DNA from 2 places in the Clostridium sp. LXY-7 genome. Region 2 is predicted to be linked to the other one. Evidence: riboswitches for the same ligand, from Rfam matches in the RefSeq annotation. Region 2 holds a riboswitch; the other holds the start of a gene.
The links. A riboswitch is a leader RNA that binds a small molecule or an ion and turns the genes downstream of it on or off. The one in region 2 is predicted to bind glycine.

Region 1 (10,066 bases), on a different contig from region 2:
TTAAAAGTTTCCTTTGTAAGATTTAGGTTATATTCTTCGTTAGCAGCATATAGCATTGTTTCTGAACAGTTTAAATCATATTCCTCACTATAAAACTTTTTAACCTTATCTAATAGCATTATACCCCTCCCCATTATTATTAACATAATCCTTATCTTTATTTATACTATAAAAAAAACATCTTTAAAAGCTTTTTATTTACTTTCAAAGATGTTTTTATACATCTAGAGATCTTGAATTTTAAAATTCAAATTTAGTTTTAAAATCTAGCATAATATTATAATATATTTTATATCTTATACTCTAAATTATAGACTAGAAAGTTTTTCATCTATTGCTTTTGCAGCTTTCTTACCGGCTTCCATAGCGAGTATAACTGTTGCCGCTCCTGTAACAGCATCTCCACCTGCATACACATTCTCTTTTGATGTTAATCCGGTATCTTCCTCTGCTACAATACATTTATATTTATTTATATCTAATCCTTCAGTAGTAGATGGAATCAATGGGTTCGGTGAAGTTCCTAAAGACATTATTACTGTGTCACACTCTAATATGAACTCAGAACCCTTAACTACTTGAGGTCTTCTTCTTCCTGATTCATCAGGCTCTCCAAGCTCCATTCTAACACACTTCATACCTTTAACCCATGCATTCTCATCTCCAAGTATTTCTACCGGATTAACAAGCAAGTCCATTATTATGCCTTCTTCTTTTGCATGATGAACTTCTTCAACTCTAGCTGGAAGTTCAGCTTCACTTCTTCTATATACTATATGTGTTTCTGAACCTAATCTTAATGCAGTTCTAGCAGCATCCATAGCAACGTTTCCGCCTCCAACAACAGCTACTACTTTTCCTGATTTTATAGGTGTAGCATATTCATTTTTGAAGGCTTTCATCAAGTTGTTTCTTGTTAAGAATTCATTAGCTGAAAATACTCCATTTAAATTCTCTCCCGGAATTCCCATAAATTTAGGAAGACCTGCTCCTGAACCTATAAATACTGCTTCATATTTTTCATCATTTAACAACTCATCTATAGTAACAGTTTTACCTACAACCACATTTGTCTCTATTTTAACTCCTAATTTTCTTAGGTTATTTATTTCATGTTTAACTACAGTTTCTTTTGGTAATCTAAATTCTGGAATTCCATAAACTAAAACCCCACCTGGTTCATGTAGTGCTTCAAATATAGTTACATCATAACCCATCTTAGCTAAATCACCAGCGCAAGTAACCCCTGCTGGACCTGAACCTATTACCGCAACTCTCTTATTTTTCTTTTCTATTGCCATAGTTAAGTCTAAATTATTTTCTCTAGACCAATCTGCAACAAATCTCTCAAGTTTTCCTATAGCTACTGCTTCTCCTTTAATCCCTAATACACATTTGCTTTCACATTGTAATTCTTGTGGGCAAACTCTTCCACATACTGCTGGAAGTGCTGTGTATTTATCTAATGCTCTTGCAGCTTCTGCAAAGTCACCATTTTTTACATGTTGTATAAATTCAGGTATATCTATAGCTACAGGACATTTAGATACGCATGGCTTATTTTTACAGTTTAGACATCTTGAAGCTTCTTGTATTGCTTCTTCATTAGTATATCCCAAACAAACTTCTTGAAAGTTTGTAGCTCTTACTTTTGCATCTTGTTCACTTATGGGAGTTCTCTTCATTCTATCCATTACTGATTTCCTCCTCTTTTACAGTTTGTATCAATGGTGTCTTTTGTGCATTCCTCGTTCTTATACATTGTTAATCTCTTTAATGCTTCATCAAAATTCACTTTATGGCCATCAAATTCTGGTCCATCAACACAAGCAAATTTAGTTTCATCTCCAACTGTAATTCTACAAGCTCCACACATTCCTGTTCCATCTACCATTATTGGATTCATACTTACTATAGTTTTAATGCCTAGCTCTTCTGTTAACTTACATACAAACTTCATCATTATCATTGGCCCTATTGCGATTACTAAATCATATTTCTTGCCTTCATTCTGCACTAATTCTTTTAGCTGATTTGTAACCATTCCTTTAAATCCATATGATCCGTCATCTGTTGTTACATAAACATTATCTGCTACAGATTTCATTTCTTCTTCTAAAATAACCATTTCTTTGTTTTTATATCCCATAATTACATCAGCTTTAATTCCATTATTATGTAGCCATTTTACTTGAGGATATACAGGAGCAGCTCCTACACCACCTGAAATAAATATGATTTTTTCATTTTTCAAACTTTCTAAATCTTCATGTAATAATTCTGAAGGCATACCTAGCGGTCCAACAAAATCGTAGAAGCTATCTCCTTCTTCATAATTTTGCATTTCTTTTGTAGTACATCCAATAGTTTGAACAACTATCGTAACAGTTCCATTTTCTGGATTTGTATCACATACTGTTAAAGGCACTCTTTCACCCTTCTCATCCATTCTTATTATTATAAATTGGCCCGGTTTAGCTGATTTTGCTACTCTTGGAGCTTCAATTCTCATTAAAAAAATTGAAGGAGCTAACATTTTCTTCTCAATAATCTTATACATATTACTTTCCTCCATATTAAATAATTGGTTATTTAATTTATATAATTATTACTAGTGTAAGCTTTTTAAAAGCTTTAGGTATATGAAATAAAATAACAAGTCAAAAATATGCCTTATTAAAAACATAAAAAATGGACAGTCAAAAAGCATCAAATAATACTATTTTCACCTGTCCTTTTATCTGAAAGATTCCCCAAATAATTTTAGGTTGCTTCTTCGATGCTCATATTGAGTCTCTCCAGGAGCGTGTCCAATTATTATTCAAAACCTGAAAGCTTTTGAATAATCCATAGTACTATTATTCATTTCTTCTTCGGTTACCTCTAATAAAAAGGTATCTCTAATAATTTTCATTCACATAATATTTACTTTTATCACTTATATTCTATAATTTTAAATAAATTTAGTCAACCTCTTTAAAAATCATTGTCAAAATATTTCAAATTCTTTTTATATTATTCTATTCTTTTTTTATTTCTTTAATTGAATTCTAACCTTTATCACTTCATGTTATTAGTTGTTCCAATATGTAAGTAAATAAACTGCAAACATTAAGCCTACAGTCTATTTTTTAGTATTAGAAATCTACTTTTACTCCATTATATATACAATTAAATAATTTTTTCATTTCTTCTACTGAAATTTCTCTAGGATTAGACCCGGTACAAGCATCTGCTATGGCATTTTCTGATATATATTGTAGATTTTTGTTAAAATTTTCTTCTGAAACTCCATAATCTTTTAATGTAGTCGGTATGTCCATAGTTACACATAATTTTTTAATAGCCTCAGTAAGAGCATCTACTAATTCTTCATCACTATTTCCGTTTAAGCCCATATTTTTAGCTATTTGGGCATATCTATCCATGCACACTTTTTTATTAAAATCTATAACATATGGTAAGTATATAGCATTAGCACATCCATGTGGAATATCAAATATTGCTCCCGTTTTATGTGCCATGGAATGAGTAATCCCTAATAGCGCATTAGAAAACGCCATTCCTGCCAAACATTGTGCTATATGCATACTATCTCTAGCTACTTCATCTTCATTATATGAATTAATCATATTATCATTTACCATTTCTATGGCCTTCATTGCTAATGGGTCTGAGAATGGTGACCTTAATGCTGCTACATAAGCTTCTATTGCATGAGTTAGTGCATCCATTCCAGTATGTGCTGTTAATGTCTTAGGCATCTTCATTGCAATTTCAGAATCTAATATAGCTATGTCTGGAGTGATATTAAAGTCAGCTAATGGATACTTAATTTTCTTCTTATAATCCGTAATTACTGAAAAAGCAGTAACCTCTGTTGCTGTTCCACTAGTAGATGGTATGGCAATAAATCTTGCTTTATTTCTTAGAGTAGGAATTGTAAACGGATTTTTTATATCATCAAAAGTTAGCTGAGGATACTCGTAAAATACCCACATAGCCTTTGCTGCATCTATAGGAGAGCCTCCTCCAATTGAAACTATCCAATCTGGCTGAAAACTTCTCATAGCCTCAGCGCCCCTCATAACAGTTTCTATGGACGGGTCTGGTTCTACACCTTCAAAAAGTTCAACTTGAATTTTAGCTTCTTCTAGATATTTCTTAACTTTATCTAAAAAACCAAATTTCTGCATTGAACTTCCACCTGTAACAATTATAGCCTTTTTACCTGTTAAGGTTTTTAATACTTCTAAAGAATTTTTCCCATAATAAATATCCCTTGGTAATGTAAATCTGTTCATAATTATTCCCTCCCATGAAATTTATTATAATTGAATTAGTTAAAAATATAACTAATTTACAACTTAATTATATTACTTTCACAGTAAATTTCAATATGATTTATGCAATAATTAATATAATTCACAATTATTTTATTATTTCGACTATTTATGATAGTAAATAATTTATGTTACATTGTCAATTATTAATCAAGCTATAACCGAGCTTTAAAATATTATTAAAATTAAATTACACCATTACCACTATATACTTTTAATAGGACTAATATGCAGCCCTAATTAATCCAATTTTATATTTAAGCCTATTTGCATTATGTAGTTCCATTATTACAATCTATATATAAATAAATAAAAGGAGATTATGTTTACATAATCTCCTTTTATTTATTCTATTTATTATAATCAAAGAATCCTTTTTTGGTTTTTCTTCCTAATAATCCTGCTCTAACATATTTCCTCAATAAGTTATGAGCTCTATACTTAGAATCTCCTGTTTCCTTATATAATACATCCATTATAGCTAAGCAAACATCTAGTCCAATTAAATCTCCAAGAGCTAATGGTCCCATTGGATGATTTGCTCCTAGCATCATAGCTTTGTCTATATCTTCTGCACTAGCTATTCCTTCTGCAAATATACAAACAGCTTCATTAATCATCGGTACTAGTATTCTGTTTACTACGAAACCTGGAGCTTCTTCAACAAGTACTGGCTCTTTACTAATACTCTCAACTAAAGCTTTCATTGAAGCATATGTTTCTTCTGAATTAGCCATTCCTTTTATTATTTCAACTAGCTTCATTACTGGAGCCGGATTAAAGAAATGTAGTCCTATAACTTTGTCCGGTCTTTTTGTAGCTGTACCAATTTCGGTTATTGATAGTGAAGATGTATTAGTTGCAAGAATTGCCTCTGGTTTACAAATTTCATCTAACTCTGCAAATATTTTTTTCTTTATTTCCATATTTTCTACAGCTGCTTCAATTACTAAATCTACATCATTTAATAAATTCATATCTGTAGTTCCACTTATTCTTGTTAATGTGTTTTCTACTTCTTCGCTAGACATTTTTCCTTTAGCTGCTAACTTTTCTAAATTCTTTTGAATTCCTGCTATTCCTTTTTGAACAAATTCATCCTTTATATCTCTTATAATTACTTCATAACCCTTTACAGCAAATGCTTGGGCTATACCAGCTCCCATAGTTCCTGCTCCGAGAATACAAATTTTTTCCATATTAAAACACCCCTTAATTTGATAAACTAAGTAGGTTACTGTTATAATAGCCTACTATTATATTCTATCACAAAACCCTTAATATAAGAAGGTTACCCGAAAGAAATTAAGTTATAATGCAGAAAAAACTACGAATAATCGTAGTTTTTCTGTACTATATAAAGCTAATTAAGCTTGTTTAACTTTTCTAATTTCCTCAGCTAATGCTGGAAGTATTTTAGAATAGTCTCCAACTAATGCTACATCAGCAGCCTTCATTATTGGAGCATCTGCATCTTTATTTATAGCTATGATAAAATTAGACTCTTGCATTCCAGCTAAGTGTTGGATTGCTCCAGAAATACCACATGCTATATATACTGTAGGTCTTACAGTTTTTCCTGTTTGTCCTACTTGTACTGCCTTCTCTACCCAACCGTTATCTACAGCTGCTCTTGATCCTGCTACTGTTCCTCCGATTGCATCTGCTACATCTTTAAGTAGTTCAAAATTTTCTTTGCTTCCTATTCCTCTTCCACCTGATACGATGAAATCAGCTTCAGTTATATCTACCATTTCTTTTGTAGATTTAACTACTTCTATAACTTCTGTTCTGATGTCTTCTTTTGATAATTTAACATCAAATTTCTCAACTTTAGCAGTTCTTCCTGCATTCTTTTCAAGCTTTTCAAAAACTCCTGGTCTTACTGTAGCCATTTGTGGTCTATGATCTCCACAAACGATTGTAGCCATTAAGTTTCCTCCAAATGCTGGTCTTGTCATTAATAAGTTGTTGTTTTCTGCATCTACTGCTAATGATGTACAATCAGCTGTTAATCCAGTTTCTAGTCTTCCTGCTACTCTTGGTCCTAAATCTCTTCCAATGTAGCTTGCTCCTATAAATACTACTTCTGGTTTCTGTGCATTAATAACATCAGTTATAACTTTTGCATATCCATCAGTTGTATAATGACTTAATAATTCGTGATCGCATACTAATACTCTATCTGCACCAAATGCAACTAATTCTTTAGTCATTTCTTCTATGTTTGTATGTCCAAGAAGTAACGCAGTAAGCTCTACTCCTATTGTATCTGCTATTTCTCTACCTTTTCCTAGTAGTTCTAATGCAACCTTTTGTAATTCTCCATCTCTTTGCTCTGCAAAGACCCAAACACCTTTGTAATCTGCTATATTCATGGTTATTCCCTCCTAATTTTAAATCCTAGATGAAGTGTTTTTCTTTTAATTTAGCTACAGCAACTTTTGCTGCTTCTTTTGGTTCTAAAGTTAAGATTTCTCCTTGACCTTTAGCTTCTTTAGTCATTGATTTCTTAACCTTTGTTGGTGAACCTTTTAATCCTAATTTAGCTACATCAACATTGATGTCAGCAACACTCCATACTTTGATTTCTTTTTCTTTAGCCATTGAGAATATGTTTTTAACGTTCATGTATCTTGGAACGTTTAAAGTTTCGATAGCTGTTAAAAGAACTGGAGTTTTAACTTTTAAGTTCTCATATCCATCTTCCCATGCTCTTCTTACTTTTAATTCACCTTCTGCTAATTTAGAAACTTCTTCAACATAAGTGATTTGTGGAATATTTAAGTGCTCAGCAATTTCTGGTCCAACTTGTGCTGTATCTCCATCAATAGCTTGTCTTCCTGCAAATATTACATCATAATCTAAGTTTTTAATAGCAGCTGCTAATGCGTGAGATGTAGCTAATGTATCAGCTCCTGCAAAAGCTCTATCTGTAACTAGGATAGCTTCGTCAGCTCCCATAGCTAAACCTTCCTCTAGTGCTACTTTAGCTTGTGGAGGTCCCATTGTTATAAGAGTAACATGAGCACCGTATTTATCTTTCATTGCTAATGCTTCTTCTAAAGCATTTTTGTCATCTGGATTTATTATTGAAGGAACACCATCTCTTATAAGAGTTCCTGTTTTTGGATCTATTTTAACTTCATTTGTATCTGGTACTTGTTTTACACAAACAACTATTTTCATCTTCAACTACCTCCTATTTTAAAACGTTAGCTGCGATAACCATTCTTTGAACTTCAGAAGTTCCTTCATAGATTTCAGTTATCTTAGCGTCTCTCATCATTCTTTCTACTGGATATTCTTTTGTATATCCGTATCCACCAAATATTTGAACTGCTTTTGTAGTTACTTCCATAGCTACTTCTGAAGCAAATAATTTAGCTCTTGCAGCGTCTAATGAATATGGAAGACCTTTGTCTTTTCTGTCTGCTGCTTTATAAACTAAGTTTCTAGCTGCTTCAACTTTAACATCCATATCAGCTACCATCCATTGTAATCCTTGGAATGCTGATAATGGTTTTCCGAATTGTTTTCTTTCTTTCATGTAAGCAACAGCTTCATCTAGAGCTCCTTGAGCAAGTCCTAGAGCTTGAGCTGCTATTCCAATTCTTCCTCCATCTAGAGTTTGCATAGCTATTGAAAATCCTTTTCCTTCTTTTCCAAGCATGTTCTCTTTTGGTACTATACAATTTTCAAATACTAATTCAGTTGTTGAAGATGCTCTTATTCCTAATTTTTCTTCAACTTTTCCTATTGAGAATCCTGGGAAGTCTTTCTCAACTATGAAAGCTGTTATTCCTCTTGTTCCTTTTGATTTATCAGTCATAGCAAATACTACAAATGTATCAGCTACTCCTCCATTTGTTATGAATATTTTTGAACCATTTAATACATAATGGTCTCCTTCTAAAACAGCTGTTGTTTGTTGTCCAGAAGCATCTGTTCCAGCATTTGGCTCAGTTAATCCAAAAGCACCTAATTTCTCACCTTTAGCAAGTGGAGTTAAATATTTTTCTTTTTGCTCTTGTGTTCCAAACATATATATTGGAGCTGCACATAATGATGTATGAGCAGAAACTATAACACCTGTAGTTCCACAAACCTTAGAAAGTTCTTCTACTGTCATAGCATAAGATACGTTGTTTCCACCTGCTCCACCAAACTCTGTTGGGAATGGTATTCCCATCATGTTATATCTAGCCATTTTTTTAACATTTTCCACTGGGAATTCTTCTGTTTCATCTATTTCAGCTGCTATAGGTTTTACTTCATTTATAGCAAATTCTCTTACAAGTTGTCTTACAAATTCTTGTTCTTTACTTAACGAAAAGTTCATTTTCCATACCTCCAATTATTAACGGATTATCTATTATTAAAATGCTTGTCTCTTTTTTCTAAGAAAGCAGTCATACCTTCTTTTTGGTCTTCCGTAGAGAAACAAAGTCCGAAAACTTCTGCCTCATACATAACACCACTATCTATGTCCATCTGCATACCTTTATTAATAGCTGATTTACACATCCTTACAGCAATAGGTGCATTTTTAGCTATTTTAGTAGCCATGTCCATAGCTTCTTGCAAAAGATTTTCTGGTTCCACAACCTTATTTACTAGTCCAATTCTTAATGCTTCTTCTGCATTTATCATTTCACAAGTATATATTAGTTGTTTTGCCATTCCTTCTCCTACTAATCTTGCTAATCTTTGAGTTCCTCCAAAGCCTGGTGTTATACCTAATCCAGCTTCCGGTTGGGCAAATTTAGCTTTAGATGATGCTATTCTTATGTCACATGCCATAGAAAGCTCGCATCCTCCTCCAAGAGCAAAACCATTTACTGCTGCTATTACAGGCTTTTCCAACATTTCTAATTTTCTAAAAACTTTATTTCCAAGTGTTCCAAATTCTCTTCCTTGAAGTGAATTTAACTTTTGCATTTCTGAAATATCAGCTCCAGCAACAAAAGCTTTTCCTTCACCTGTTAATAAAACTACATATACATCTTCATCTTTTGAAACTTCATCAATTACACTATTAAGTTCTTTCAGTGTATCTGAATTTAAAGCATTTAAAGCTTTTGGTCTGTTTATTTTGATAACTGCTATGTTGTCATTTTTTTCAAGAATAATGTTGTTATAACTCATTTTTAATTCCCCCATGAACGTACTTAGTATCGTTTATTATTTTGTTAATTTAATAACAAAATAATAGTGATTGAATCCAAGGACCTCAATCACTATTATACTGCTATTATATATACTTTTCAACTTGATTTGAGAAATTCCTATATATTTTTTAAATTTTCATAAGATTAAACCATTATTTTTAAATTTTATTAATTTTATTTTTAAAAATATATCATTTTATTCCATTTCTCGTTCGTTTAATAAATAACTTAGTGTCATCAAGCTTTCACTTAAATGTACATTTTCAACAATGATATCTTCTGGAACCTTCAAATCTATTGGAGCAAAGTTCCATATAGCTTTAACTTCATTTTTTATTACTATATCACACACACTTTGTGCTCTATTTTTAGGAACACATATTATTGCAATATGTACTTTATTTTCTCTTAAAAAACCTTCTAATTCATCTATATCCTGCACTTCTACATCTCGTATTTTCAGACCTATTAATTTTACATTAATATCAAAAATACCTTTTAAATTAAATGCCATTTTCGTAAACTTTGTATAATTAGCTATTGCCTGACCTA
Region 2 (10,066 bases):
CTAGGCCATCTACAAGATGCATTCCTGCTAAAACACCAGATGCTTTTACAGCTAAGTTTTCAAGCATGTAGTGAGCTGAAAGGTTTGGGTCTATTTCGTGTGCTCTTCTAACACATCCAACAAGTTTATCCCCTTCATATAGTCCTTCTGCACCAATTTCTCTTACTAATTTTTCTATCTTTTCTAAATCATCTCCCACTATTTTTTCTGCCTTATCCTTTATAAGTGGGTGTTTAGCTAATTTCTCTTTAACAACTTCTGCAAATGATGTTTCTAGTAACACTAAATCAAATACATCTGATATTTTCATTAGTCCATAAAATTCATCTTGTGGCATAACTTCGCCAAATTTACCGAATCTATTTGCATTGCAAGCATTTTTACCAAACCATGGTCTTGGTATTTCTGCTAATTCCTCTGGAGTAACATTTCCAATGTAAGCTTGATTTGGAGCATAAGCTACTACCTCTTCAAATGGTCTTAAATGATTTCTTAAAGCTTTTAAATACTCTGAATTTGGGTTTGTTATTCTCTCTGATGTCTGTGTAGTTCCATTATGTATTACCATATCTGGAGTATTTACTAAAATATAAGATGCCTTCTTAATAACTGGAAAATTCATTATGATCCAACCTCCTTATTAATGTGCTTTTTGCTCTTGAAAATTATGTTGTTAATAATTTTTTTCAAGAAAGGTCTATATTAAAATAAACCCTATTTTTGCACACCCCATAATAAATAATTTTTTATAATTATTCATTATGCAATATGCACTAGAATATTATCAAATAATTAGGGAACTATTATGTCCCCTAATTATTCATTTAATTATTACTCAAAAACCTTTTGGCCTTCAACTTCTGTTTCAAGAGCCAATAATGCTTTTTCAACTAATTTTCTTCTTAATGCATACTCATCTTCCTTGGTTAATGCAGGGTTTCCAAGTGGGTGAGGAATTGCCACAGTTGGTATTATTCTATTAGCACCAACTGTTACTGAAACTGGAGTTATTGTACACATGTGTACTACAGGTAATCCAGCTCTTTCTATTTCTTTAACTAGCGTTGCACCGCAACGTGTACAAGTTCCTCACGTAGAGGTTAGTATAACTGCATCTACTCCATCAGCAATTAACTCTTTAGCTGAAAATTCACCATATTTTTTAGATGAAGCAACAGCTGTTCCATTACCTACTGTTGAATAGAAGTATCTGTGCAATTTACCTATTTTACCTTCTTTTTCTAAGCTTCTTAATACGTCTACAGGAATAACTCTATCTGGATCTTCATTCGCATATACAGGGTCATGACCACCGTGTGCTGTTTCGAAGTTTTCAGAAGTTAAATCATCTATTCCTTCTATATCATATTTACCAATCTTAGAAGCTGAAGAAGATTCAATATGATCTGGGTTTCCTTTTGGAACTATACCACCAGAGGTAACTATAGCTATTGTAGCTTTAGTTATATCTTTAATTGGAGTATTTGGCTCTACTCTGTCAAAATTAGGCATTTTGAATTCTGTTACAAATTCTTCTCCCTTTAGCTTTTTAACAAGCATATCAACGGCTCTCTTAGAACCTCTTTCTGTAGCAAAGTAATTCTTTCTTATTCCTCTTTCGATATAGTTTTCTTCTACTGGGCTTCCTATTTCTTCATCTTTAGCTAGCTTTAATGCAAGTTTAGCCATCTTAGGAAGTGCATCTCTCATACCTACTGCACTGTTTCTTGTAGATACTATATATAATTCTTTTTTATACATATCTGCACCTGGGTTCTCAATATACATAGCTGATAATACTGGAATATTTAATTCTTCTTTAACTACCTTACATATCTCACCACATGCTACTCCATATCTACCTGCATTAAATGCTGGCCCAGCTATAAATAAATCAGGATTATATTTTTTCACCATCTCTAGTATTTCTTTTTCTGCTTCTTTAGTATTCTCAGCAAAGTATGAATCTCCACATATTACAGTGGCAACTATCTCCACACCTTCTTTTTTTAGTAATCCATTAAGTCCCATACCTGGACCAACAAAACCCTCACGAACCTCTGGTTTTATATCCGCTTTATCTTCTCCACCTATTCCTGCATAGAATTGGTTTATATAGTGAACTATTTTTAACATGGATTTTCCCCCTTTCATGGGAATTGACCTTAAGTAAAGTCTTATTCCTTTTACTTTAGAACAAATATTTTGTATTTATATTGAATTTAAACATATTTACAATATTGGTCTCTAACAGATTTTACTTCATTTGTGATTTCTTCAACTTCAAGAACCATTTCCATCATTCCACATTGTTCATCATAAACTGCTTCATCACATTCATCTTTAATTTCTGGCTCAACAACATGATAAACTCTCAATCCTAATTCAACTCCTGCTAAAGGACCTGCGAAAGTTGGGTCTCCAGCTGTAACTGTTTCAGCAGACAATCCTGATGCTTCTGCTTCTGCTCCGCCGATAACTACTACCATGTTTTCTGCACCATATTTTTCTGTTAAATCTTTAACTCTTTGTTGGATCTCCAGATCCATTGCACCTGCAGCAGTTCAGACAAAGCATTCTGTTGATGCAAAAACTACTTCTGCTCCTGCTGATTTTAGACAAGCTTCTATAGCTGGTCCTGGTATTCCATCTCTATCACCTATGCATATAGCCTTTTTTCCTTGTAACATTTCTCTCTCTCCTTTGAAATTCATAAATATTTTTGTTCTGTCAATTGTGTTCTGTGATTAATAACCTTTTGCTGTTAAATAGTTAAATCCTACCTCACTAGTAGCTCCAGTTATAACTTGTATTTCAGCTTCTATGCTTCCATCTTCTCTTAAGCTTCCAACGTGTCCACCAGCTATTATATCCGCAGCTTCTATATGTCCAATAACTCTCTTCATTGGGGATAAAACTATAACCTGGTTAGCATTTCCACCAGTTACTACTGCATCGCCTTTTGGTGTTGAATCTGCTAATGATTGTGACATGCCATCTTGCCCAGCATACTCATCAGTTAATAGCACAGTTTTTATTCCCTTATCAGTTACTTTATTGCAATTCATAACTAAATCGGCATCTGGGTTTCCAAATCCTTCTTCAGAAATTATAGCTGCATCTGCTCCTAAAAATTCTACTAATTTAGCAACCATGCTTGAAGATCTTTCCTTATCAGCAAGGTATACGTTCTCATTAGTGATTACACAACCAATAAAGTTTATGTCTTTACCATGTCTTTCATATAAATCTTCTATAATAGGATGATTCATATGGACATATGATGGATTCTTATCACAAGCAGACACACAATTTCCACTTACTATTGCGCCATCAAATACTTCTGTTGGATATATTATTGTAGGTACTATTTTCTTAGCATCTACTCCATATACATAAGTGTCATGCAATAATCCTTGGGTTTGAAGCATATAAACATATACTACTTTTGGTAACTCTGGATATTGAGCTACTTGTTGTAATAATGGCAATGTTTCGAAAATTTTAACTTCATCTGGTTCAACATTTTTCCCAGCTTTTCCAAGGTAAACAGCAGTTTTAAAGCCTACCATTCTAACTGCTTCTTCATGATCATGTTGAAGTATGCCTTCTTTTGGTTCACAAATAACTACTAAATTATTTGTTTTTGAGAATGGTGTATATTTAGCACCCTCTCCACACATATCCACAATTCCCTCTTGAAAACCTACGATTTTTCCAGTTGTAACTACAGCAGCACCCTTTAAAACATGAGTTCTTCCTGAACCTACTGTATCTACTTTACTTATAAAACCTGGGAATATTCCTCCATCCCCTTCTACTTTTACCCTTGGTTCAATTACGTCTTTAACAGGGATTATTCTTACTTCCTCACCTGGTCTTGCTATATCAAAGTTGATACTAGCTATTTTTTCATCTCCGGATACCTCTTTTAATAATTCCTCTTTATTTACATAAAGGACTCCATTCTCAACTTTTGTTTCTGGTCCAAATTGAAGATCTTTTATTAATATATTTCCAATCTCTAGACGCAAAACATTCACCTCCTAAAATAATAGGTACACTTTGGTATTTTATTTCAAGATGGGAGGCTGTACCTCCACATCTAAAAACCTTTACTAAATAGATTCGTAATATGCTTTTATAAAGTTGTCAATATCAGCTAGTGTAGTTATTTTATCTGGAGTTATTGTAGCTACACATTCTCCACCATTATATATTTTCATAGTAGGTAAGCCTAAAACTTTTTGTCCTATTGCTACTCTTCTTGCGCCTCCTATGTTTAAGCTACCAAACTTTATCTTATCTGAATATTTTTCCTCTAATCCATGAACCCCTGGCATTAATTCAATACAAATTTCACATTTATCTCCCCAAAAATCCACAAATACTGGTTTATCACTTTGAAGCACCTCAGCCTCGAAATTATCTTTGTTTAATTCTAACATTTAAATCCCTTCCCTTCATATCTTATAAGTAGTTTTATATTATTATTTCTTTTTACACTAAATTTTACACATTATTATAAAACTAGTGCAGATTCCCTTCTATATAATGCTCTGCATTAGTAGCTGCAATAGCTCCATCAGCAGCAGCTGTTATAACTTGTCTTAAAGACTTTTCCCTAACATCTCCTGCAGCAAATACTCCTTTAATATTAGTTCTCATTTCCTCATCAGTGATAATATCTCCTCTATCTGTCATATTTATTTTTCCCTTAAATAATTCAGATATTGGTAAGTACCCAACGAATACAAAGCATCCATTTACAGCTAATTCACTAATTTCACCAGTTTTAACATTTTTAAGAACTAAGCTTTCAAGTATTTCTTCACCTTTAGCTTCTTCTACTGTAGAATCCCAAACAAACTTTATTTTTGGATTCGCGAAAGCTTTCTCTTGTAAAGATTTTGCAGCTCTTAGTGCATCCCTTCTATGAACAACTGTTACTGTCTCACCAAACTTAGCTAAGTATATTGCCTCTGTAATAGCTGAGTCTCCTCCACCTATAACTGCTATATCTAAATCTGTAAAGAAGTCTGCATCACATGTAGCACAATAAGAAACTCCTCTTCCTCTTAATTCAATTTCGTTCTTAAATCCACCTAACCTTGGAGTCGCTCCTGTAGCTATAATTATAGTTTTGGCTTGATATTCTCCACCTCTACATTTAATAGTTTTAACTTCTCCTTCTAACTCCACCTCTACAACTTCATCTTTTACAAATTCTGTACCAAACTCTTCTGCTTGTTTTCTCATTCTTTGGCTTAAAGCAGTTCCTGTACACTCTTCTATTGAACCTGGATAGTTTTCAAGCTCGTCAGTAGTTGTAGCCTGACCTCCAAACTTAGCTCTTTCAATTAGTAGTGTCTTCATTCTTGATCTTGAAGCATACAATCCTGCTGATAATCCTGCAGGACCCCCTCCGATTATAATAGTATCATAAATTTGTGACATTATTCCTACCTCCTTAATTAATAGCATGATCTATTAAGTCTGAATCTATTAGTTGAAAATCTAATAATATTTTTTCACTCCAATTTGGAGTTTTAAAATCCTTTAAAAATTTTTCAGTAGTATATATACTATTTTCTATTATGTCTAATGACTTAAGGTCTGTGCCTATTATTACATCCTTAGATACACAAATGGTCCTATATGGTGTTTCATTAGGTTTTACACTTCCCATAAGTGGATGTGTTAGTAATCTGTGACCTTTATGTATATAATCCCTCACTTTTTTTATTACATCCATTTGAGGTCCTTCTATGAATTCTACTATGTACTTGCTTTCAAACTTTATCTTAGACATTGGATTATTTGTAACAATAAATAATGGCTCTACCACTTAAAAACCTCCTTAACACAACGAAAAGGACATATGACAAAACCATTGCCATACGTCCTCTGTATTTGAACCTGAGAGCTTTACTCCTTCGGTGCTTTTCGCTTTCCAGAGTTATGTCCGTTCTCGGTCCTTTTGCCTGAAAGTTTCGTGAGCTTTGGCTAAAATATCACTTGCTTCTTCGGCTATCTAACTTAATAGATTATCTCCCTTCGAACATCATCCATTTGTTATAAATTTATCTTACAATCAAAGTATACAATACTATAAATTAAAATTCCACATATTTTTTAATTTTCACTATTTGAATTGCCTATAGTAATTATAGAATTTTCAAAATATAAAATATTATTAAAAAATATTGAACTTTCCATTTGAATTTTAACGTTATAAAAAAGAGGTTTCTCCTTTAGTTTATGAGATAACCCCTTAAAAAGTTCTAATTCTTTTCTATAAAAAATATTCCACATGCATTTTTACCTGAATGAGTTCCAACCACACATCCAACTTCTGATTCTATATATTCTATATTGTTTTCTATTAAATAATTTATAATACCAGCTAAAACATCTCTATTCTCTTCATCAGATGCCGCATTTAAAACTATAGGAGTAACCTCATTACTTACTCCTTGATTGCCTATATAATCTAATAAATATCTTAATGCTTTTTTACTTCCTCTCACTTTGTCCCTTACAATCATTTCACCATTTTCTACTGCTAAATTTAGTTTAATTCCTAAAAGTCCACCTATAAATCCTTGTGTCTTGCTCAATCTCCCACCTTTTACCAGATTGTCTAAAGACTCAAAATTAAGTGTACTCTTTATTCTTGGTATAGTCTTTATTAATTCTTTAACAATTTCCTCTACGCTCATAGAATTTTTACTAACCAATTTGTGTGCTTTTAGTACTAGCATTCCTAATCCACAAGTAACATTTTGAGAATCTATTACATATATATTCTCACTATCCACCATATCTTTAGCAATGCACGCTGATTGATAAGTTCCACTCATTTTAGAAGATAAGTGCAACGAAATGATTTTGTATCCTTCGCTTATATATCTTGAATATACTTCTTCAAATCTAACAGGAGTTATCTGACTTGTTTTTGGAGACTCTTCACTTTTATCCATTTCATCAAAAAACTCACTTATTGTTATATCTTCACCATCTAAATATGTTTTATTATTTACCGTCACTTCCAGTGGTAATACCTCTATATTTAATTTTTTAATTAACTCTTTCGGCAGATCACAAGTACTATCTGTTATTATTTTTATCTTGTTCAAAATTCCACTCTCCTTACTTCATATTAGGAAATCCTAATTGCCTTAATCCTTCATATGCTATAATTGCAACTGTATTGGAGAGATTTAATGACCTTGTTGTTGTTTCAATCATAGGAACTTTAATAAGAGTATCTTTATTTTCATCTCTTATATAATCTGGTAATCCTTTTGATTCTCTTCCGAACACCAAAAAGTCCCCTTCTTTAAAATTGATTTCACTATAGGCTTTGCTACCCTTCGTAGTGCAAAAATAAAACGTATTCTCCAAATATTTTTCTCTTAGTTCTTCATAACTCTCATGAATTTCTAATTCTAATTGTGGCCAATAATCAAGTCCTGCCCTTTTAACTGCTTTTTCATCCAAACTAAATCCCATGGGTTTTATTATATGTAACTTACAATTTGTTAACACACATGTTCTACCGATATTCCCTGTGTTTTGTGGAATTTCTGGCTGAAACAATACTATATTTAAATTCACTTTATAACCTCCTAATAAATAGAACTATAAAAATATGCATAAAATTATAATACTCTAATTCTATTTTCAAGTAAAGTTTTTGTATAGTATGAATATTTTATTCTCAACCTGTTCACATGTATTTAATATCATAGGTAATCAATAATATTTCTAGATTATAATCATTCTTCTACTCACATAATATAAACTTCTCTATGACTTTTGCTACGCCATCATCCTCATTAGAAGTTGTAACATAATCTGCCTTAAGTTTAACAAAATCCTCACCATTCCCCATAGCAACTCCAAGCCCAGCAAATTCAATCATTGATAAGTCATTTTCATTATCCCCTATACATATGACTTCATCTCTAGTGAATCCATAATAATCACATAGAATTTTAACCCCTTGACCCTTTGATGTACCCTTTACCATTACTTCAAAATTATTTTCAAGAGAACTTACAACCTCAAAACCCTCTAAATTTAAAAATGCATTCTTCGCCTGCCTTATTTTATTGATATCGTCATCTATAGCTACAGCCTTAAGCAGTTCTTCCTCTTGTGAATAAAATAAATCATCCCAGTTCTCTATTTTTTCTATATGAATTCTTCTTTCCTTAGGCATTTTCTTGTTAATAGCTGAATAATATGCAGAGGAGTGCACAATTTCCCCTGCATATATTGAATTGCTTGTATAAAAGTGTGGAACGATATCAAAAGCTTTAAACATCTTTAATATCAAATTGCATCTGTCTACTCCTAGTAAACTTTTATATATTATTTTATTTATGTCTTTTTCTCTTATATAAGCTCCATTAGACGCAATTATTGGAGCCTTGAGTCCAACTAAATCTGCATAATAATTAGCTGATGTAAATATTCTACCTGTAGAAATAGCAAACTTCACATCTAATCCACTAGCTTTTTCTATAGCTTTTTTATTCCTACTGCTTATTTCCTTATTATTATTTAATAAAGTCCCATCCATATCGACGCATATTAGTTTATATTTCATTATGACCTCCTATTTCACTATTAGGTATTTATATAATATATATTTATACCATTTATCTCTATTTTTTATATACCTCTCTATAAATTTAATGTATTCTCTTTTATCTAAATTACTACCTTCAACTCCTCCATAAAATTCTTCATAATAAGAATTGACTAATACTAGTATTCGTTTTTTTAATTCATTTTCATTCATTGAATGTCCAAATTCTAAATCTCCACTGCCTGTAGGTTTTATAATCCCTATAGTTTTTAATCTTTGCAGGTAATACAAGTATAATGAAGTAGTACCTTTACTATTTATAACTTTATTTATTCTCATTATATTAATTGATTTTATGATACCTAAAATCAATAAAACTGTTATTATAACAAGAACCAATTTATTCACTTTTTTCTTCTCTACAAAATCTCCTTCTTCTTCCATTATCGGTTTATTATTTCTATTAGGAGTATTTATATTACTATCTAAATTATTTTCGTTAACATCAGGTTTATTAATCTCCTCTTCTTTTTGTTGCTCTTCAAGTTCTGTGGGCGTAGGTGAAGGATCTACCACTATCCATTGATCTCTATCTGGATTGATTAATATTTCACTCCATGCATGTGCTTCTCCATTGGTGACAACATATTTACCTGTCTCATCTTGTTTATCACTCATTTTAAAACCTTCTACGTATCTAGTAGGAATTCCTGCAATTCTACACATCATAGTGGTGGCTGAAGCAAAGTAAGTGCAATATCCTTTTTTCTCACTAAATAAGAAGTAAGTTACAAAGTCCTTACCTTCAGGCACATTTGACACATCCAAAGTATAAGGATAATTATCTGTTAAATAATTTCTTATAGCTAAAGCCTTATCATGATTTGAAAGCTCTCTCCCCTTACTTTCTTTCTCTTCATTTATTATAGACTCAACTAACTCAAATACTTTTTCATCCACAGAAGATATCTGCAAATATTTTTCATATTTGTTTAAAACCTTTTCTAACCTGCTATTAGATAGTTTAGTGTCAGCATTTTTAATATCCATAGGTAATATATAATCTTCCTCTTCAGGAATCTTGATTTTCTCACCATTTTCTATACCTTCAAAATAAGGTGCATAACTTTTATTATTATAATTACTATAGGTATAATAGTCTACTATATAAGTTTCCTTTACATAGTTATTTGATGAAAAAGTAGGTATATCTGTATAATATATATTTTCATATCCACTATTTATATTAATAGTGTTATTAGGAGTAAAAAAAGATGTGGCCTGAAGCGTATTTGAAGGATAAATTGTAAGACTCTTTTTCTTTATCTTAAAATATCTATCATCTATCCCTTCTTTATCATTTCTTAAATTCGATGTGTAAAAATTATAATCTTTACTTTTTTTCTTTAGTTCCTTTGTACTTTGTGTTGACGTCCAACATATTCCATTATAATAATCTCTAACTGT

Region 1: linked by a shared signal. The riboswitch ahead of ACI48Q_RS14575 (sulfide/dihydroorotate dehydrogenase-like FAD/NAD-binding protein) and the one ahead of ACI48Q_RS16815 (GrdX family protein) in region 2 are both predicted to bind glycine.

What each region holds. Positions count from the first base shown of each region.
Region 1 is NZ_JBLLJL010000004.1:283,326-293,391, reverse strand. It holds gene ACI48Q_RS14585 (C-GCAxxG-C-C family (seleno)protein) at 1-119, opposite strand, end outside; gene gltA (NADPH-dependent glutamate synthase) at 309-1,694, opposite strand; gene ACI48Q_RS14575 (sulfide/dihydroorotate dehydrogenase-like FAD/NAD-binding protein) at 1,694-2,560, opposite strand; glycine riboswitch at 2,720-2,812, opposite strand; gene ACI48Q_RS14570 (iron-containing alcohol dehydrogenase) at 3,138-4,304, opposite strand; gene ACI48Q_RS14565 (3-hydroxybutyryl-CoA dehydrogenase) at 4,694-5,542, opposite strand; gene ACI48Q_RS14560 (electron transfer flavoprotein subunit alpha/FixB family protein) at 5,711-6,721, opposite strand; gene ACI48Q_RS14555 (electron transfer flavoprotein subunit beta) at 6,747-7,532, opposite strand; gene ACI48Q_RS14550 (acyl-CoA dehydrogenase) at 7,546-8,685, opposite strand; gene ACI48Q_RS14545 (short-chain-enoyl-CoA hydratase) at 8,712-9,491, opposite strand; gene ACI48Q_RS14540 (redox-sensing transcriptional repressor Rex) at 9,711-10,066, opposite strand, start outside.
Region 2 is NZ_JBLLJL010000005.1:82,701-92,766, forward strand. It holds gene grdC (glycine/sarcosine/betaine reductase complex component C subunit beta) at 1-622, opposite strand, end outside; gene grdB (glycine reductase complex selenoprotein B) at 832-2,136, opposite strand; gene grdA (glycine/sarcosine/betaine reductase complex selenoprotein A) at 2,223-2,690, opposite strand; gene ACI48Q_RS16800 (glycine/sarcosine/betaine reductase component B subunit) at 2,748-4,034, opposite strand; gene ACI48Q_RS16805 (thioredoxin family protein) at 4,119-4,448, opposite strand; gene trxB (thioredoxin-disulfide reductase) at 4,531-5,457, opposite strand; gene ACI48Q_RS16815 (GrdX family protein) at 5,471-5,848, opposite strand; glycine riboswitch at 5,963-6,068, opposite strand; gene ACI48Q_RS16820 (DegV family protein) at 6,285-7,139, opposite strand; gene ACI48Q_RS16825 (tRNA (cytidine(34)-2'-O)-methyltransferase) at 7,153-7,620, opposite strand; gene ACI48Q_RS16830 (Cof-type HAD-IIB family hydrolase) at 7,790-8,617, opposite strand; gene ACI48Q_RS16835 (transglutaminase-like domain-containing protein) at 8,627-10,066, opposite strand, start outside.